DNA from 2 places in the Cupriavidus nantongensis genome. Region 1 is predicted to be linked to the other one. Evidence: predicted binding sites of a transcription regulator. Region 1 holds the regulator's gene; the other holds the start of a gene.
What was found. Region 1 encodes NrdR, which represses ribonucleotide reductase genes. Its sites were predicted from a motif close to CACNANATNTNGTG; they were not measured.
Positions count from the first base shown of each region.

Region 2: the regulator NrdR is predicted to act here: its motif matches at 5,228-5,241, upstream of A2G96_RS19960 (ribonucleoside-diphosphate reductase subunit alpha).

Region 1 covers NZ_CP014844.1:3,891,178-3,899,020, forward strand. The annotation lists gene tolR (protein TolR) at 18-461, opposite strand; gene tolQ (protein TolQ) at 522-1,205, opposite strand; gene ybgC (tol-pal system-associated acyl-CoA thioesterase) at 1,202-1,606, opposite strand; ZMP/ZTP riboswitch at 1,772-1,896, shown strand; gene glyA (serine hydroxymethyltransferase) at 2,018-3,265, shown strand; gene nrdR (transcriptional regulator NrdR) at 3,421-3,885, shown strand; gene A2G96_RS18015 (type IV pilin protein) at 3,901-4,359, opposite strand; gene A2G96_RS18020 (pilus assembly protein) at 4,365-7,739, opposite strand; gene A2G96_RS18025 (pilus assembly PilX family protein) at 7,739-7,843, opposite strand, start outside.
Region 2 covers NZ_CP014844.1:4,314,130-4,321,972, reverse strand. The annotation lists gene A2G96_RS19985 (cytochrome C assembly family protein) at 1-187, shown strand, start outside; gene A2G96_RS19980 (PP0621 family protein) at 194-517, shown strand; gene A2G96_RS19975 (sensor histidine kinase) at 514-2,661, shown strand; gene A2G96_RS19970 (sigma-54-dependent transcriptional regulator) at 2,688-4,331, shown strand; gene ampD (1,6-anhydro-N-acetylmuramyl-L-alanine amidase AmpD) at 4,328-4,972, shown strand; gene A2G96_RS19960 (ribonucleoside-diphosphate reductase subunit alpha) at 5,464-7,843, shown strand, end outside.

The sequences.
Region 1 (7,843 bases):
ATAGGAGCTTCAATACGTCAGGAGGTCTTGGACTTGACCATCAGGCCCACGCGCTTGACGCCGTCGGCCTTCAGGATCGACATCACGTCCAGCACCGCCTCGTACTTGACCGCGCGGTCGGCGGCGATCACCACCGGCTGGTCCGGGTTCTCGTTCTGGCGCTGGTGGACGAAGTCGAGCAGGCCCTGCTTGTCGAGCTTGCGTTCGAAGGCATTGCCGCCGCTGTCCTTGCCGCGCGCGGTGAGCTGGCCGTCTTCATGCACGGTGACGACGATCGGCGGCGCCTTCTGCTGCGGCGTGGCATTGGCCACGGTGGGCAGGTCGACGGTGGCGGGGCTGACGATCGGCGCGGCCACCATGAAGATGACCAGCAGCACGAGCATGACGTCGATATACGGCACGACATTGATCTCGGCGCTGGCCCGGCGGCGCGAGCCGCCGCGGCGCTGAATGGCTGCCATTGCAGGACTCCTGGAGACGCCGGCCCGGGCTCGCGCCCGGACCGTTGTTAGGGAATTCGGTTAGCGGGTCTGCCGCTGCAGGATGTTCAGGAACTCTTCCATGAAGCTCTCGAACCGGATCGCCAGGCGATCGATTTCGGTGGCATAGCGGTTGTAGGCGATCACCGCCGGGATTGCCGCGAACAGGCCGATCGCGGTCGCCACCAGCGCTTCGGCAATGCCGGGCGCCACCGAAGCAAGCGTCGCCTGCTGCACGTTCGACAACCCGCGGAACGCGTTCATGATCCCCCACACCGTGCCGAACAGCCCGATATACGGGCTCACCGAACCGACCGAGGCCAGGAACGGCAAATGCGATTCGAGCACGTCCATCTCGCGCTGGTAGGCCGCGCGCATGGCGCGGCGGGCGGCGTCGAGCAGCGCGCCGGCCTCGTTGCCGCGCTCGCGCGCCTTCAGGAACTCGCCCATGCCGGATTCGAAGATCCGCTCCAGCGCGCCGGTGTTGTGGCGGTTGTTGACGGCGCTGTTATAGAGCGCCTGCAGGTCGCCGCCGGCCCAGAAGTCGCGCTCGAAGCCTTCGGTCTGGGTACGCGCCGAACGCACCGCCAGGTGCTTGCGGAAGATATAGGTCCACGAAAACAGCGACATGACGAGCAACAGCGCCATGACGGCCTGTGCCAGCACGCTGGCGTGGAGCACCAGCGTTACGATCGACATGTCTTGCGTGATGGTCACGGGATTCATCGTGCTGACTTGATGGTGGCTAGAACGGGGTCGGGGATCGGAGCGGGACGGAAAGTGCTTTTGTCGACGCAGCCAACGCGGATCGCGCCGGTCGCCAGCATCAGCTCGCCACGCCAGGCTTCCTGGGTGAACTGCACCGAAGCCGGGCCGACCCGGTCGATGCGCGTGCGGATCTCAAGCTGGTCGTCCAGCCGGGCGGGCGCATTGTAGTCCACCGCCGTGCTGCGGACGATGAAGACCACGCCGGCCCGGTCGGCGAGCGCCTGCTGTTCGATGCCGAGCGAGCGCAGCCACTCGGTGCGGGCGCGCTCGAAGAACTTGAGGTAGTTGGCGTAGAACACTACGCCGCCTGCATCGGTGTCTTCCCAGTACACCCGCAGGGTCCAGACAAAGTTTGGCATGGCCGCGATTGTAACGGAGAGCGATACCCGTTTCGTGTAAACCCGCAGGACGACTTTGCAACAGCAAGTTGCTGGCCAGGCCAGCGCCAGCCCTTGCCAGCGCTTGGCTGGCGGGTCCACGGCTTGCGGCGGGCGGCCGCCTCGCGCTACACTGCGCGCAACCATTCCACCTTGCGCGACTGGCGAAGTCAGTGGGCACTACCACGAGGAAGCGCAAGTTCTCTGGCGTGAAGTTTCCAACGCCATGGCGTTGACGCGAGTCATGCCTGCCGCTCGCCTGGGCAGCGAATGGGAAGCAGGGTGCGCCCTGCGCCGACGGCCCAGCCGCCGGTGCCGGTCGCCGCTAGCCTTCCCCGCGCGCCCTACCCCCGATGCCTGCATCGGATTCCCTTTTTTCAGACGAGTTTCGCCATGTTCGAACGCAGCCGTTTCACGATCGACCAGATCGACCCCGAGGTCTTTGCCGCCATCCAGCAGGAAAACCAGCGCCAGGAAGACCACATCGAGCTGATCGCCTCCGAGAACTACACCTCGCCCGCGGTGATGGCCGCGCAGGGTTCGCAGCTGACCAACAAGTACGCCGAGGGCTATCCCGGCAAGCGCTACTACGGCGGTTGCGAGTACGTCGACATCGTCGAGCAGCTGGCCATTGACCGCGTCAAGCAGCTGTTCGGCGCCGAGGCCGCCAACGTGCAGCCCAATTCGGGCTCGCAGGCCAACCAGGGCGTGTATTTCGCCGTGCTCAAGCCGGGCGACACCATCATGGGCATGAGCCTGGCCGAGGGCGGCCACCTGACCCACGGCATGGCGCTGAACATGAGCGGCAAGTGGTTCAACGTGGTCAGCTACGGCCTCAACGCCCAGGAAGACATCGACTACGACGCGCTCGAAAAGCTGGCGCAAGAGAAGAAGCCCAAGCTGATCATCGCCGGCGCCTCGGCCTTCGCGCTGCGCATCGACTTCGAGCGCATCGGCAAGGTGGCCAAGTCGATCGGCGCCTATTTCATGGTCGACATGGCCCACTACGCCGGCCTGATCGCCGCGGGCGTCTACCCGAACCCGGTGCCGCACGCTGACTTCGTCACCACCACCACCCACAAGAGCCTGCGCGGCCCGCGCGGCGGCGTGATCCTGATGAAGGCCGAGCACGAGAAGGCGATCAACTCGTCGATCTTCCCCGGCATCCAGGGCGGCCCGCTGATGCACGTGATCGCCGGCAAGGCGGTGGCGTTCAAGGAAGCGCTGACGCCCGAGTTCAAGGAATACCAGCAGCAGGTGGTGAAGAACGCCGCGGTGCTGGCCGAGACCCTGATCGCGCGCGGCCTGCGCATCGTCTCGGGCCGCACCGAGAGCCACGTGATGCTGGTCGACCTGCGCGCCAAGAACATCACCGGCAAGGAAGCCGAGCGCATCCTGGGCGAGGCCCACCTGACCGTGAACAAGAATGCGATTCCGAATGACCCGGAAAAGCCGTTCGTCACCTCGGGCATCCGCGTCGGCTCGCCGGCCATGACCACGCGCGGCTTCAAGGAAGAAGAAGCCCGCATCGTCGGCAACCTGATCGCCGACGTGCTCGACAACCCGCACGACGCCGCCAACATCGCCGCGGTGCGCGAGCAGGTGTCGGCGCTGACCAAGCGTTTCCCGGTCTACGGCTGACGCTGACAGGCCGCCCGTGCGCACGCGCATGGGCGGCCGGCAGCTCCGCGGTCCGCGCCACCTCCGGCGCGGGCCGCGGGTCTCGCCAACCCGCCCCGCCGCCGCAGAACGACAACACGGACAAGGCGATGGGGTTCAACTGAAGGTGGTCCGGCATGAAATGCCCCTTTTGCGGTCATTCCAATACCCAGGTTCTCGACACCCGCATGTCGGAAGACGGCGATGCCGTGCGCCGGCGCCGCCGCTGCGAAGCCTGCGACCGCCGCTTCACCACCTATGAGCGGATCGAGCTGTTCTTCCCCGCCATCGTCAAGAAAAACGGCTCGCGCGTGGACTACGCCCGCGCCAAGCTGAAGGATTCGATGCGCCTGGCGTTGCGCAAGCGCCCGGTCTCGGCCGAAGCCATCGACGAAGCCATCACCCGGATCGAAGAAAAGCTGCTGGCGCTGGGCGAGAAGGAAATCCCCAGCAGCCAGGTCGGCGAACTGGTGATGCGCGAGCTGCGCAAGCTCGACAAGATCGCCTATATCCGCTTTGCCTCGGTCTACCGCAGCTTTGAAGACGTGTCCGAATTCTCGGACGTGCTGGCCGAAGTCACCGCCGGCAGCGGCAAGCGCTGACGCCCGGATTTCCCGCTACCAGCACTGCGCCGACGCCACGCCGGCGCGCATCCCGGTGTTCCCCTGCAGCCCCAGGTGGTTGAGGGTGTAGCTGCCGCAGTCGTCCCCCGCCTGCGCGCCGACCGGCGCCGCGGTCGCGGTATAGCTGGTGGCCGGGTTGCCCGCCACCACCGTGAGCTGGTAGTACACCTGTCCGCCTGACTGGACTGGCACGGGGAACACGTCGCCGGCATATCCGAGCGCGCCCGGCGTGCCGCCATAGACGTTCCGCGTGCTGAACAACCGCTCCTGGCGCGCAGCCAGATCCAGCAAGGCGGTCTTGGCGTCGGTGCGGCGCGATTTGCGCACGTGCTCGGTGTACGACGGATAAGCAATCGCGGCCAGGATCGCGACGATCGCCACCGTGATCATCAGCTCGATCAGCGTGAAGCCGGCGGCGGCACGCCGCGCTCTGGAAATGGCAGGCAGGTTCATGGTGGTCAGCGCAGGCGGATCCAGTTGAGGCGGGCGCCGGCACCGTTGGCGCCGGGGTTGATCTGGGTGATGGCGCCGCTGCCGCCGACGGTCTGCTGCACCAGGTAGGGCCGCTTCTTCGCCGTCACCACCGACGGCGTGCCGGTGCCGCTCAGGCCGATGCCGCTGACGATGCCGTTGTTCAGCAGCGGGAAGGTGCTGCTGTTGGTGCTGCTGAAGAACGACTGCGCGGCCGCGCCGCCCGAGCCCATCGACACGCCCATGGTGAAGCCCGACGGCACCTCGGCATTGCACGACAGCGCCTGCGACAACGCCGAGCTGGGCGGGATGGTGGTGTTGACGATAAACATGCCGTAGGCGATCACCGGGTTGTAGATCACCTGCTCGCGCGTGGCCGACGGCAGCGGCAGTTGCCAGCCGTATTTGTTGTTGCCGCTGGCGCAGGCGCTCGAGCCTTGCCAGCACACCTTGTTGGCGCTGACCGTGCGCACCGTCACCGTGCTGCCGGCCGCGCGCCCTTCGGCGGTAATCGATTGCTGCGTCAGGTTGGCGGCGGACAGCGGCCGGGTGGCGCTGGCCAGCGACGCATAGCGGGCCTGCGCGCCGGCCACCGCGTTCCATCCCGCCATGTCCCAGTCCCACACGCCATACAGCCCCTGCCCGCCCGGCTCGAACACCGCTTCGCTGCCCTGGGTCTGCTCCAGCCGGCGGCCGGTGCCGAACGCCACCACCACGCGCGGCATCGCCGCGGCGCCGGTGCCGGTACCGGGCACCGAGCCCACCGCCACTTTGGTGGTGATCGGCTTGCCGCCGGTCTGCATCAGCGGGCTGGTGCCGGCGCGCCATTGGTCCGGATTGTCCGAGGTCAGGTCGAAGCGCCACAGGTTGCCGAACACGTCGCCGGCGTAGACATAGTCGGTGATGTGGTCGCCGTCGAGGTCGGCCGGCGTGACATAGGCAATGCCGTTGCGGCTGCCGGCGCCGGCCGGGTCCTGCTGCGGGCCGTAGCCGGTGCCGAGATAGCGGAAGCTGCGCGAGCCGTCGGCCGGGTCGACCAGCATGATGAACAGGCCGGCCGAGCCGCTCTTGCTGTTGAGCCCGTTGCCGAACAGCACCGCCCACTGGCCGTTGTGCAGGCGCCGGATCACCGGCGTGCCATAGGTGTTGCCGAGGTGGTCGCCGCACGCGGTGTCGCCGGTGCATTGCAGCGTGTTGTTCCACTCGCCGATCACCGTGGCGCTGGCCGCCGCGGGGGTATCGCCGAAGCGCTCCGGATCGGTCACGTCGAGCGCGTACAGCGCGCCGCCGGTCGCGATCGCGGTCTTGCTGGCGAGCGGCCCGCCGCGGTTCGCGCCCGGCCCCAGGCCGCCGACCAGCCAGGTATGCCAGGCCCCGGCGTAGTACAGGTCGCCGGTGCCGGGCGTGGCATCGACAAACAGGTTGTGCACGTATTGCGGCGAACTGTAGGCGAGCGCCGCACTGGTCGAATGGATGGTGTCGAGCACCGCGCCGGGCATGTAGGCCAGCACCTCGCGGCCGTCGTTGGGCTTGCCGGCGTCGTTGCCGACGAAGGCGCCCGCCGCGTTGTAGTAGCCGGAGCGGAAGCCGTGCAGCAGCCCGTCGTTGGCGCCGACATAGACCACGTTGAGCCGCTGCGCCTTGGCTTGCCGGAAGGCGTCGTAGCTGCCGGCGGGCTCCGCCGGGCTGGCGCGCTTGTACAGGGCATCGGTCCACGGCCCGCTGTACGGCGACGACGGCGCGCCGACCCAGGTCGGGCTCGAATCGATGATGTCGCCCAGCACGCCGGTGCGCTTGCGAAACAGCCCGGCGCCGGCCGCGGTCAGTTCCTTGCTGCGGTCGCCGCGCAGGTAGTCGAGGCGGTCGCCGCTTTGCGTGGCATCGCCCGCGCTCAGCTTCGCCTTGAGCGCGGCGGGCAGGTTGGTGTCCCAGCGCAGCGGGATGCCGGTGCTGCCGCTCCAGGTCAGGATCCTGCGGCTGTCGGGCGCCTGCGCCACCACCGAGGTGCCGGTCGCCGCGCAATTGCCGCCGGTCAGCGTGCAATGGGCGTTCCAGTTGGCCACGGTGGCAATCGACACCGAGTCGGTGGCGGGATCGTAGAGCAGGTTCTGCGCGCTCAGCTCGCCCCACCAGTTGGTCGGATGGTAGTAGGCCAGGTACACCTGCGAGCCCGCCTCGACCCGCGCCGACTGCTGCACGTTGGTGCCGGCCGAACTGCTGGACTGGCCCACCGGCTCGGCCTTGAAGCAGGTGATCTCGTGCACGTTGCTGCCGCCGCCGGTGCCCGCGGCGAAACCGAAGCGCAGCGACGCCGGTACCGGCCCGTTGGCCTGCGTGATGTCCTGGTCGGTGATCACCGGCGTGGCCGCGCCGCCGTTGTAGCTGTAGGACATGCTCAGCAGCCCGTTCTGCGTCAGCTTGAGCGAATAGACGATGGGGATGCCCTTGGCGCGCGTCGGCCGCGACACCGCCTGCTGGTTGGCGATCTTGTCGGGCAGGTCGCTGATGCCGAGCATGCGGTAGTTGTAGGCAAGGCGCCGCCCCTTGACGTCGCCGCCGTCCCTGCCGTTGCTCCAGTCCTGTACATAGCCGCGCGCACAGGTGTTCTGCACCGCCTGCGCGCGTTTGCTGGCGCTCAGGTTGTCGGGGTAGTAGCCCGGATAGGCGGCGCGCAGGCCGGCCCAGTTGGTGTCGCCCGAGCCGCGCACGCTGATGCGGTTGGCCTGGAACGCCGGGCCTGAGTCGGTGTTGTCGGCCTTGTTCGAGAAGTTGCCGAACTCGTCGATGCCGATGCCGATATAGCCCCCGGCCACGCCGTCGTACGCGGCGTTGACGTTGGAGCAGCTGTAGCCCAGGCTGCCGCCCAGCCCGCCCACGGTCGGGCTCCTGCTGCCGTCGGCGAGATAGAAGCTGATGCCGTCGGCGCCGGTGCCGCGCAGGTTGTCGCCGCCGTAGGTGACGGTGGAGAACGTGACCTGCAGCCCCTCCTGCATGCCGAAGGTGAAGCGGGACACCACCGCGCCGGTCTGGTTGTCGCCGTTGGCGCCCTCGGCCGTGTCGCCGTTGGTCAGCCGCAGCGCGCCGTAGCCCGGTGCGTCCGGCACGCTGCCGCTGGCGCCGCCGACCAGCTTCGAGTTGCGGTCCCGGTAGTAGGTGAAGCTCGACGTGGCGCAGCCCGGGATCGAGCCGGTGCCGTTGCCGGCGGTCAGGCACGCGCCATTCAGCGCCACCCAGTCGTAAGAGGACGAGGCCCCGTTCAGGTTGTCCTGGATCACCAGCGCATGCGCCGGGCCCGCCAGGACCGCGTTGACAACGGCGCTGACGGCGGCGGCAATGCCAGCGAGGCGTGGAGGTTGGCTCATCACTCTTTCCCGAGATCCTTGGTGCCGGCGCCAAGCTGGTAGGTGCTCTGCACCACCGCGGCGGTGCCGTCGCTGCCGCCATAGCCGGCGCCGGTGACGCGGAA
Region 2 (7,843 bases), 420 kb from region 1:
GCTAGACCACAAGACCGTGTTCGCGCTGATCTCGTGGGCCATGTTCGGCGGCATCCTGGCCGGGCGCATCTTCCGCGGCTGGCGCGGCAAGGTGGCGCTGCGCTGGGTCATCGCGTCGTTCGGCATCCTGCTGCTGGCCTATGTCGGCAGCCGTTTCGTGATTGAAGTCGTACTGCACCGGCTCTGATTTCCCATGGCACGTATCCTGATCCTGCTGGCCGTGGTGCTGGGCGTCTTCTGGTGGCTGCGCGCCCGCGCCGAGGCCCGGCTGGCCGAGCATCGCGCGCGCCAGGCGCGCGAGGCCAGCGACCACGCCGCGGCCGGCATGCCCGACGCCGCCGCCGAGCGCATGGTTCAGTGCGCCCAGTGCGGCGTGCACCTGCCGCAGGGCGACGCCATTGCCTGGCGCGGCCTGCACTACTGCCGGCGCAGCCACCTGCCCGATGAAAGCCGCACAGAAGGCCGCACTGAAGGCCGCACTGAAGGCGGCGACGGCGGCAACGGCCCGCGCCCATGATCCAGCCGGCGCCATCGGCCTGGCAGCGGCTGAACGCCTGGCGCGGCCTGGCGCAGCTGTGGCGCCAGCCCGAGCCGCCTGATTTCCACTGGCGCCTGCTGCGCTATTTCTGCTGGACCCGCGTCGCGGTGGGCCTGCTGCTGGTCGGCTTTGCGCTGATGCGGCGCGGCGAGCCGGCCACCGGCGCCGCCAGCGCCGCCGCTTCCACCATCACGGCCGCAATTCCCGCCTTGCCCTTCGGCCTGGAAGCCATGGGCGGCATCGAGCATGCGGCGGCCATGGCCGTCGCCGTCCCTTACCTTGGCATTGCGCTGGCGATGCTGGCCGGCACGCTGTGGCGCCGGCATTTCCATCTGCGCGTGCGGGTGCAGGTGCTGGCCGACCTGGCGCTGCTGGCGCTGGTCTTCAGCGTGCTGGGCCGCGGCGGGCATGCCGAGGGCCTGGCCATGATCTTCCTGCTGCCGGCGCTGGAAGCCGGCGCGCTGACCAGCCTGCTGTTTGCGCTGTTTGCGGCGGCGATCTCGGCGCTGGTGGTGATGAGCGGGCCGTTCATGCAGACCATCCTGCTGCGCCAGGCCGATGCCGGGCTGCTGGGCTCGGGCCTGTTCGGGCTGGTGTTCATGATCGCCGCGCTGCTGATGTATATGCTGGCCAACCGCCAGATTGCGCAGGAGCGTCTGGCGCTGGCGCGCGAGCAGGAGCTGCGGCTGCAGCAGCTGGTCAACCGGCTGATGGTCAACGACATGCAGGACGGCGTGATGCTGGTGCGCGCCAACGGCGCGGTGGTGGCCGCCAATCCCGCCGCGGTGGTGCTGCTGGGCGTGCAGCCGCACGAGCGCATCTACTCGCGCAAACTCGGCGGCGCGCCCGCAGGCGAAGCCGGGCTTGGCGGCGGCGATACCGTGCTGTTCGACCTGCGCCGCATCCCGCGCCTGCAGCCGCTGATGGAAATGCTGCGCGACTGGCTGCGCAGCAAGGACGACGTGCCGCGCATCCTGCAACTGCTGCCGATGGCCTCCGGCGCCGCGCTGGCCGACGGCACCATGCAGCATACCCGGCTGCGGCTGCGCTTCGTGCTGCCGGGCCTGGCCGGGCTGCGCTCGACCATGGCGCACGGCCGCACCGTGCCCGCCGCGCTCGACACCGCTGCATGGAACGAACTGTCGCCCGAAGCCGCCGCCCGCCTGCGCCTGGCCATCGCCCAGAACGAGGCCATGGCGTGGTCGCAGCAGGATGAGGCGCTGCTGCGCAGCGAGATGCGCGACACCGTGCTGGTCCATATCGAAAGCTGGGAGCGCATTGCCGAGCAGGTGCAGCAGGAGAAGCTGGCCGCGATGGGCCGGCTGGTGGCCAGCATCGCGCACCAGATCCGCAATCCGCTGGCGGCGATCAGCCAGGCCAGCGAGCTGCTGGGCGATTCCGGCCGGCACGGCCCTGAAGCGCAGGACCCGGGCAGTGCCGATGTCGATATCGACGCCCGCCTGCTGCGCATCATCCACGACAACGTGCGCCGGCTCGACCAGGTGGTGTCGGACGTGCTGCAGATGTCGCGCCGCCCGCGCACCGGCCGTAGCACCGTGCACCTGGCGCAGGCGCTGCCCGAGATCGTCGAGCGCTGGCGCGCCGAAATGCGCCAGCGCCGCCCGCGCGCCGGCGAGACCCGCCCGGCCGGCCGCGCCGACATCAACGCCAATGCCATCCGCCTGACCGTCGACGTGGCCCAGCCGGTGGTGTTCGACGCCTCGCAGCTGCAGCAGGTGCTGGGCAACCTGCTCGATAACGCGTGGCGCTACTGCAGCCGGCTGCCCGGCTCGATCCGGCTGCTGGCGCACGCGCTGGACCAGCACCATGCCGAGCTGATCGTCTGGAACGACGGCGCCGAGGTGGCGCGCGAACACCAGCGCAGCCTGTTCGAGCCGTTCTTCACCAGCAACGCCCAGGGCACCGGGCTGGGCCTGTTCATGGCGCGCGAGCTGTGCGGGGCCAATGACGCGCAGGTGCGCTACGGCGCCATCTCGCTGCCGGCGCTGATCGAGCGCACCGGCATGCTGGCCTCCAGTGCGCGCGATACACTGCCGGGCAAGGCCTTCGTGCTGACCCTGCGCATCGAGAGCGCAGAGGCTGCCGCGGCGGCCGCCGTCTGACCTGTCTTCCATCCAGCCACCATTCCATGCCACCCCGAATGTCCCGCGCGCCCGATCCCATCCTGGTCATCGACGACGAGGCCGACCTGCGCGAGCTGCTGGACATCTCGATCCGCCGCATGGGCCATGACGTGGTGCTGGCCGGCTCGCTGGCCGAGGCGCGCGACAAGCTGGCGCAGGGCCGCTACAGCCTGGTGCTGACCGACATGCGCCTGGGCGACGGGCTTGGCATCGAGATCGTGCGCCAGCTGTCGGCCGCGCCGGAACGCATCCCGGTGGCCGTGATCACCGCCTACGGCAGCGCCGACAACGCCGTCGAAGCGCTCAAGGCCGGCGCCTTCGACTACATCGCCAAGCCGGTGTCGCTGGAGCAGCTGCGCAGCCTGGTGCTGAACGCGCTCGGCCGGCAGCCGCGCAATAGCGCCGACGTCGACGCCGATGCCGACGCCGCCACGGCCGCGGAGCAGGCCGCCGGCCGCGCCGCGGCGCTGCTGCCCGGCCATTCCGCGGCGATGCAGGAGGTGCGGCGCTCGCTGTCGCGGCTGGCGCGCAGCATGGCGCCGGTGGTGATCAGCGGCGAATCCGGCAGCGGCAAGGAGCGCGCCGCGCGCGCCATCCACGCCACCAGCGCGCGCGCCGCGCATCCGTTCGTCGCGGTCAACTGCGGCGCCATTCCCGAGAACTTGATGGAGTCGGAGTTCTTCGGCTACGTCAAAGGGGCGTTCACCGGCGCCGACGCCGAGCGCGGCGGCTTCTTCCAGGCCGCCAACGGCGGCACGCTGCTGCTTGACGAGGTGGCCGACCTGCCGCTGCCGATGCAGGTCAAGCTGCTGCGCGCGCTGCAGGAGCGCCGCGTGCGCAAGATCGGCGCCAGCCGCGAAGACGCCGTCGACGTGCGCGTGATGTGCGCCAGCCACAAGGACCTGGCCGCAATGGTGGCCGCGGGGCAGTTCCGGCAAGACCTGTATTACCGCCTGAACGTGCTGGCGCTTCGCATGCCCACGCTGCGCGAGCGCGGCGAAGACATCCCGGTGCTGGCGCGCGCCATCCTGGACCACCTGGCGGTGCGCTACGGCGATGCGCATCCCAAGCGGCTGTCGCCGGCGGCGCTGCAGCGGCTGGCGGCCTATCCGTTCCCGGGCAATGTGCGCGAGCTGGAAAACCTGCTCGAGCGCGCCTACGCCTTTGCCGAGAGCGAGGACATCGAGCTGGCCGACCTGGGCCCGCTGGACGCCGGCGCCGCGCGTGCCGGGCTGATGCCTGCCCCGGCGCCGGCGATGGCGATGGTGCCGCAGCCGATGGCGCCATACCCCTACGCGCCCTGGGGCACGGCCGGGGTTGCGGCGGAGCCGGCCGCGGCCACGCCTGCGCCGGTCCCGGCCGAGCCGCCAGCGGCGGCCGCTGCTGTCGTGCCCGAGCCCGCCGGCGACCCCGCCGAGCGCGCCTGCCGCGGCATCGTCTTCCCGATCGACCTGCCCGCCAGGCTGGAAGCGGTCGAGCGCGAACTGATCCTGCAGGCGCTGGCGCAGACCAACTTCAACCGCACCGCGGCCGCGCCGCTGCTGGGCCTGAACCTGCGCCAGCTGCGCTACCGCATCCAGCAACTGGGCATCCGCGAGGCCATGGACGCCGCCGACCGCGGCGCCGTGGAAAGCGAGGGCACGCCATGACCGCGCCCGCGTCCTCGCCGTCGTCCTCGTCGTCGCCCTCGTCCTATCTGCCCGGCGCCGACGGCTGGGTCCCGGCCGCGCGCCGCGTGCCGTCGCCCAATTTCGACGCGCGCCCGGACGGCATGCCGGTGGACCTGGTGGTGCTGCACAACATCAGCCTGCCGCCCGGCCAGTTCGGCAGCGGCGACATCGAGGCGTTCTTCCAAAACCGGCTCGATCCGGGCAAGCACCCGTTCTTTGCCACCATCCACCAGGTCCAGGTGTCGGCGCACTTCCTGGTGACGCGCACGGGCGAGCTGGTGCAGTTCGTGCCGTGCACGCAGCGCGCCTGGCATGCCGGGCAGTCAGACTTCTTCGGCCGCGCGCGCTGCAACGATTTTTCGATCGGTATCGAGATCGAAGGCAGCGACGACCTGCCGTTCACCAAAGCCCAGTACGACACCGTGGCCGCGCTGGTGCCCGCGCTGATGGCCGCCTATCCGGTGCGCGCGATTGCCGGCCACAGCGACATCGCGCCGGGCCGCAAGACCGATCCCGGCCCGCATTTCGACTGGGCGCGGTTTGCCAGCCAGGCGGGCATCGGCCCCCAAATGTTGCCCTACCAGTGTCCTGGCGCCGCGGGGCAGGTGACGGATTCCTAACGTCATTTGCTGCCCCGTGCTCGCTATCTGGGCACCGATGCCCCACGTCGGTGTGGGGCTATCGCAACCTCGCAACAATCAAAAAAATTTTTGTGAAATGTGCAGTTGCGAACGGTTTGGCCGAAACCCTTGCGAGTACTAGGCTTGCGGGCATGTGGCGCTGCCGCACACCCGCCCGCGTGCCCCAAATAGCGGTTGTCAAGACTGGTCATTCGGATTCGTTTCACTATACTTAGCCCAGTTTTCCGCGTCACACACTATATCTAGTAGTCAAACCGGGGAGCCGGCCCCAGGAGCGAGGCAGCAGCCGCGAAGTTCGCGCATCGACTGCAAACCTTCCCCGCAAGGCCGGCATCACAAGAGTCCTGGCGAAATGTTCACGTAAAGGCAGTCAGTCGCACCCGCTATGCAGCCGGGAGGGACGTTCTTTTTCGCCGCATTTCGCCAGGGACTCTTTGTCTCTTATTGCCAGGGTAAAAACAGGAGTTCTCATGCAAACGGCCCAGAACGAAATCACCACGGGTGGCGCCGCCGCCGGCGTTGCCAGCCAGGCTTCGACCACGCAGCAGACCCCCAGCGCCGCGACCACGAACTACCCAGATCACAAGATCATTCGTCGCAACGGTGCCGTGGTGGCGTTCGAGCCGTCCAAGATTGCCGTTGCCATGACCAAGGCCTTCCTCGCCGTCAACGGCGGGCAGGGCGCCGCCAGCGCGCGCGTGCGCGAGATCGTCGAGCAGCTGACCGACAACGTGGTGCGCGCGCTGGTGCGCAGCCGCCCGAGCGGTGGCGCCATCCATATCGAAGACGTGCAGGACCAGGTCGAGCTGTCGCTGATGCGCTCGGGCGAGCATGAAGTCGCGCGCGCCTACGTGCTGTACCGCGAGAAGCGCAAGGCCGAGCGCGCCAGCGCCAGCGCGCAGGCCGTGGCCCGCGTGCAGGAAGCCGGCATCAGCATCAACGTGACCGACGCCGGCGTGAGCAAGCCGCTCGACATCGTCGCGCTGCACGCGCTGATCGACAACGCCTGCTCCGGCCTGGGCGATGCCGTCAGCGCCGAGCCGATCCTGAAGGAAACTCTGAAGAACCTGTACGAAGGCGTGCCGATGACGCAGGTGTACGACTCCGCCATCCTGGCCGCGCGTACCCTGATCGAAAAGGACCCGGACTACAGCCAGGTCACCGCCCGCATCCTGCTGCACACCATCCGCAAGGAAATCCTGGGCACCGAAGTGACCCAGGCCGAGATGGCCACGCGCTACGCCGAGTACTTCCCCAAGTTCATCGCCCGCGGCATCGCCGCCGAGCTGCTCGACGAGAAGCTGGCCACTTTCGACCTGGCCCGCCTGGGCGCCGCGCTCGACGCCGGCCGCGACTTCCAGTTCAACTACCTGGGCCTGCAGACCCTGTACGACCGCTACTTCCTGCATATCGATGAAACCCGCATCGAAATGCCGCAGGCCTTCTTCATGCGCGTGGCCATGGGCCTGGCGCTGAACGAGAAGGACCGCGAAGCGCGCGCCATCGAGTTCTACCAGCTGCTGTCGTCGTTCGACTTCATGTCGTCCACGCCGACGCTGTTCAACTCGGGCACGCAGCGCTCGCAGCTGTCGTCGTGCTACCTGACCACGGTCTCGGACGACCTGGAAGGCATCTACGAAGCGCTGAAGGAAAACGCGCTGCTGTCCAAGTTTGCCGGCGGCCTGGGCAACGACTGGACCAACGTGCGCGCGCTCGGCTCGCACATCAAGGGCACCAACGGCAAGTCGCAAGGCGTGGTGCCGTTCCTGAAGGTGGTGAACGACACCGCCGTCGCCGTGAACCAGGGCGGCAAGCGCAAGGGCGCGGTCTGCGCCTACCTGGAAACGTGGCACCTGGACATCGAAGAATTCCTCGAGCTGCGCAAGAACACCGGCGACGACCGCCGCCGCACCCACGACATGAACACGGCCAACTGGATTCCGGACCTGTTCATGAAGCGCGTGATGGAAAACGCCGAATGGACGCTGTTCTCACCGTCCACCTGCCCGGACCTGCACGACAAGGTTGGCAAGGAGTTCGAGAAGGCCTACCTGGGCTACGAAGCCAAGGCCGCCAGCGGCGAGCTGAAGCTGTTCAAGAAGATCCCTGCGATCCAGCTGTGGCGCAAGATGCTGGGCATGCTGTTCGAAACCGGCCACCCGTGGATCACCTTCAAGGATCCGTGCAACATCCGCAGCCCGCAGCAGCACGTCGGCGTCGTGCACAGCTCCAACCTGTGCACGGAAATCACGCTGAACACCAACGACAGCGAAATCGCCGTGTGCAACCTGGGCTCGGTCAACCTGGTGGCACATCTGGCCAAGCAGGCCGACGGTTCGTACGCGCTCGACCACGCCAAGCTGCAGAAGACCATCCGCACCGCCATGCGGATGCTGGATAACGTCATCGACATCAACTACTACGCCGTCGACAAGGCCCGCAATTCCAACCTGCGCCACCGTCCGGTCGGCATGGGCATCATGGGCTTCCAGGACTGCCTGCACGTGCTGCGCACCCCGTACGCCAGCGACGCCGCGGTCAAGTTCGCCGACACCTCGATGGAAGCCGTGTGCTACTACGCCTACCAGGCGTCGACCGAGCTGGCCGAAGAGCGCGGCCGCTACAGCACCTACGAAGGCTCGCTGTGGGACCGCGGCATCCTGCCGCAGGACTCGCTCAAGCTGCTGGCCGAAGAGCGCGGTGGTTACCTGGACGTGGACCTGTCCAGCACCATGGACTGGGACAGCCTGCGCGCCCGCATCAAGCAGCACGGCATGCGCAACTCGAACTGCATCGCGATCGCCCCGACCGCGACCATTTCGAACATCATCGGCGTGTCCGCGTGCATCG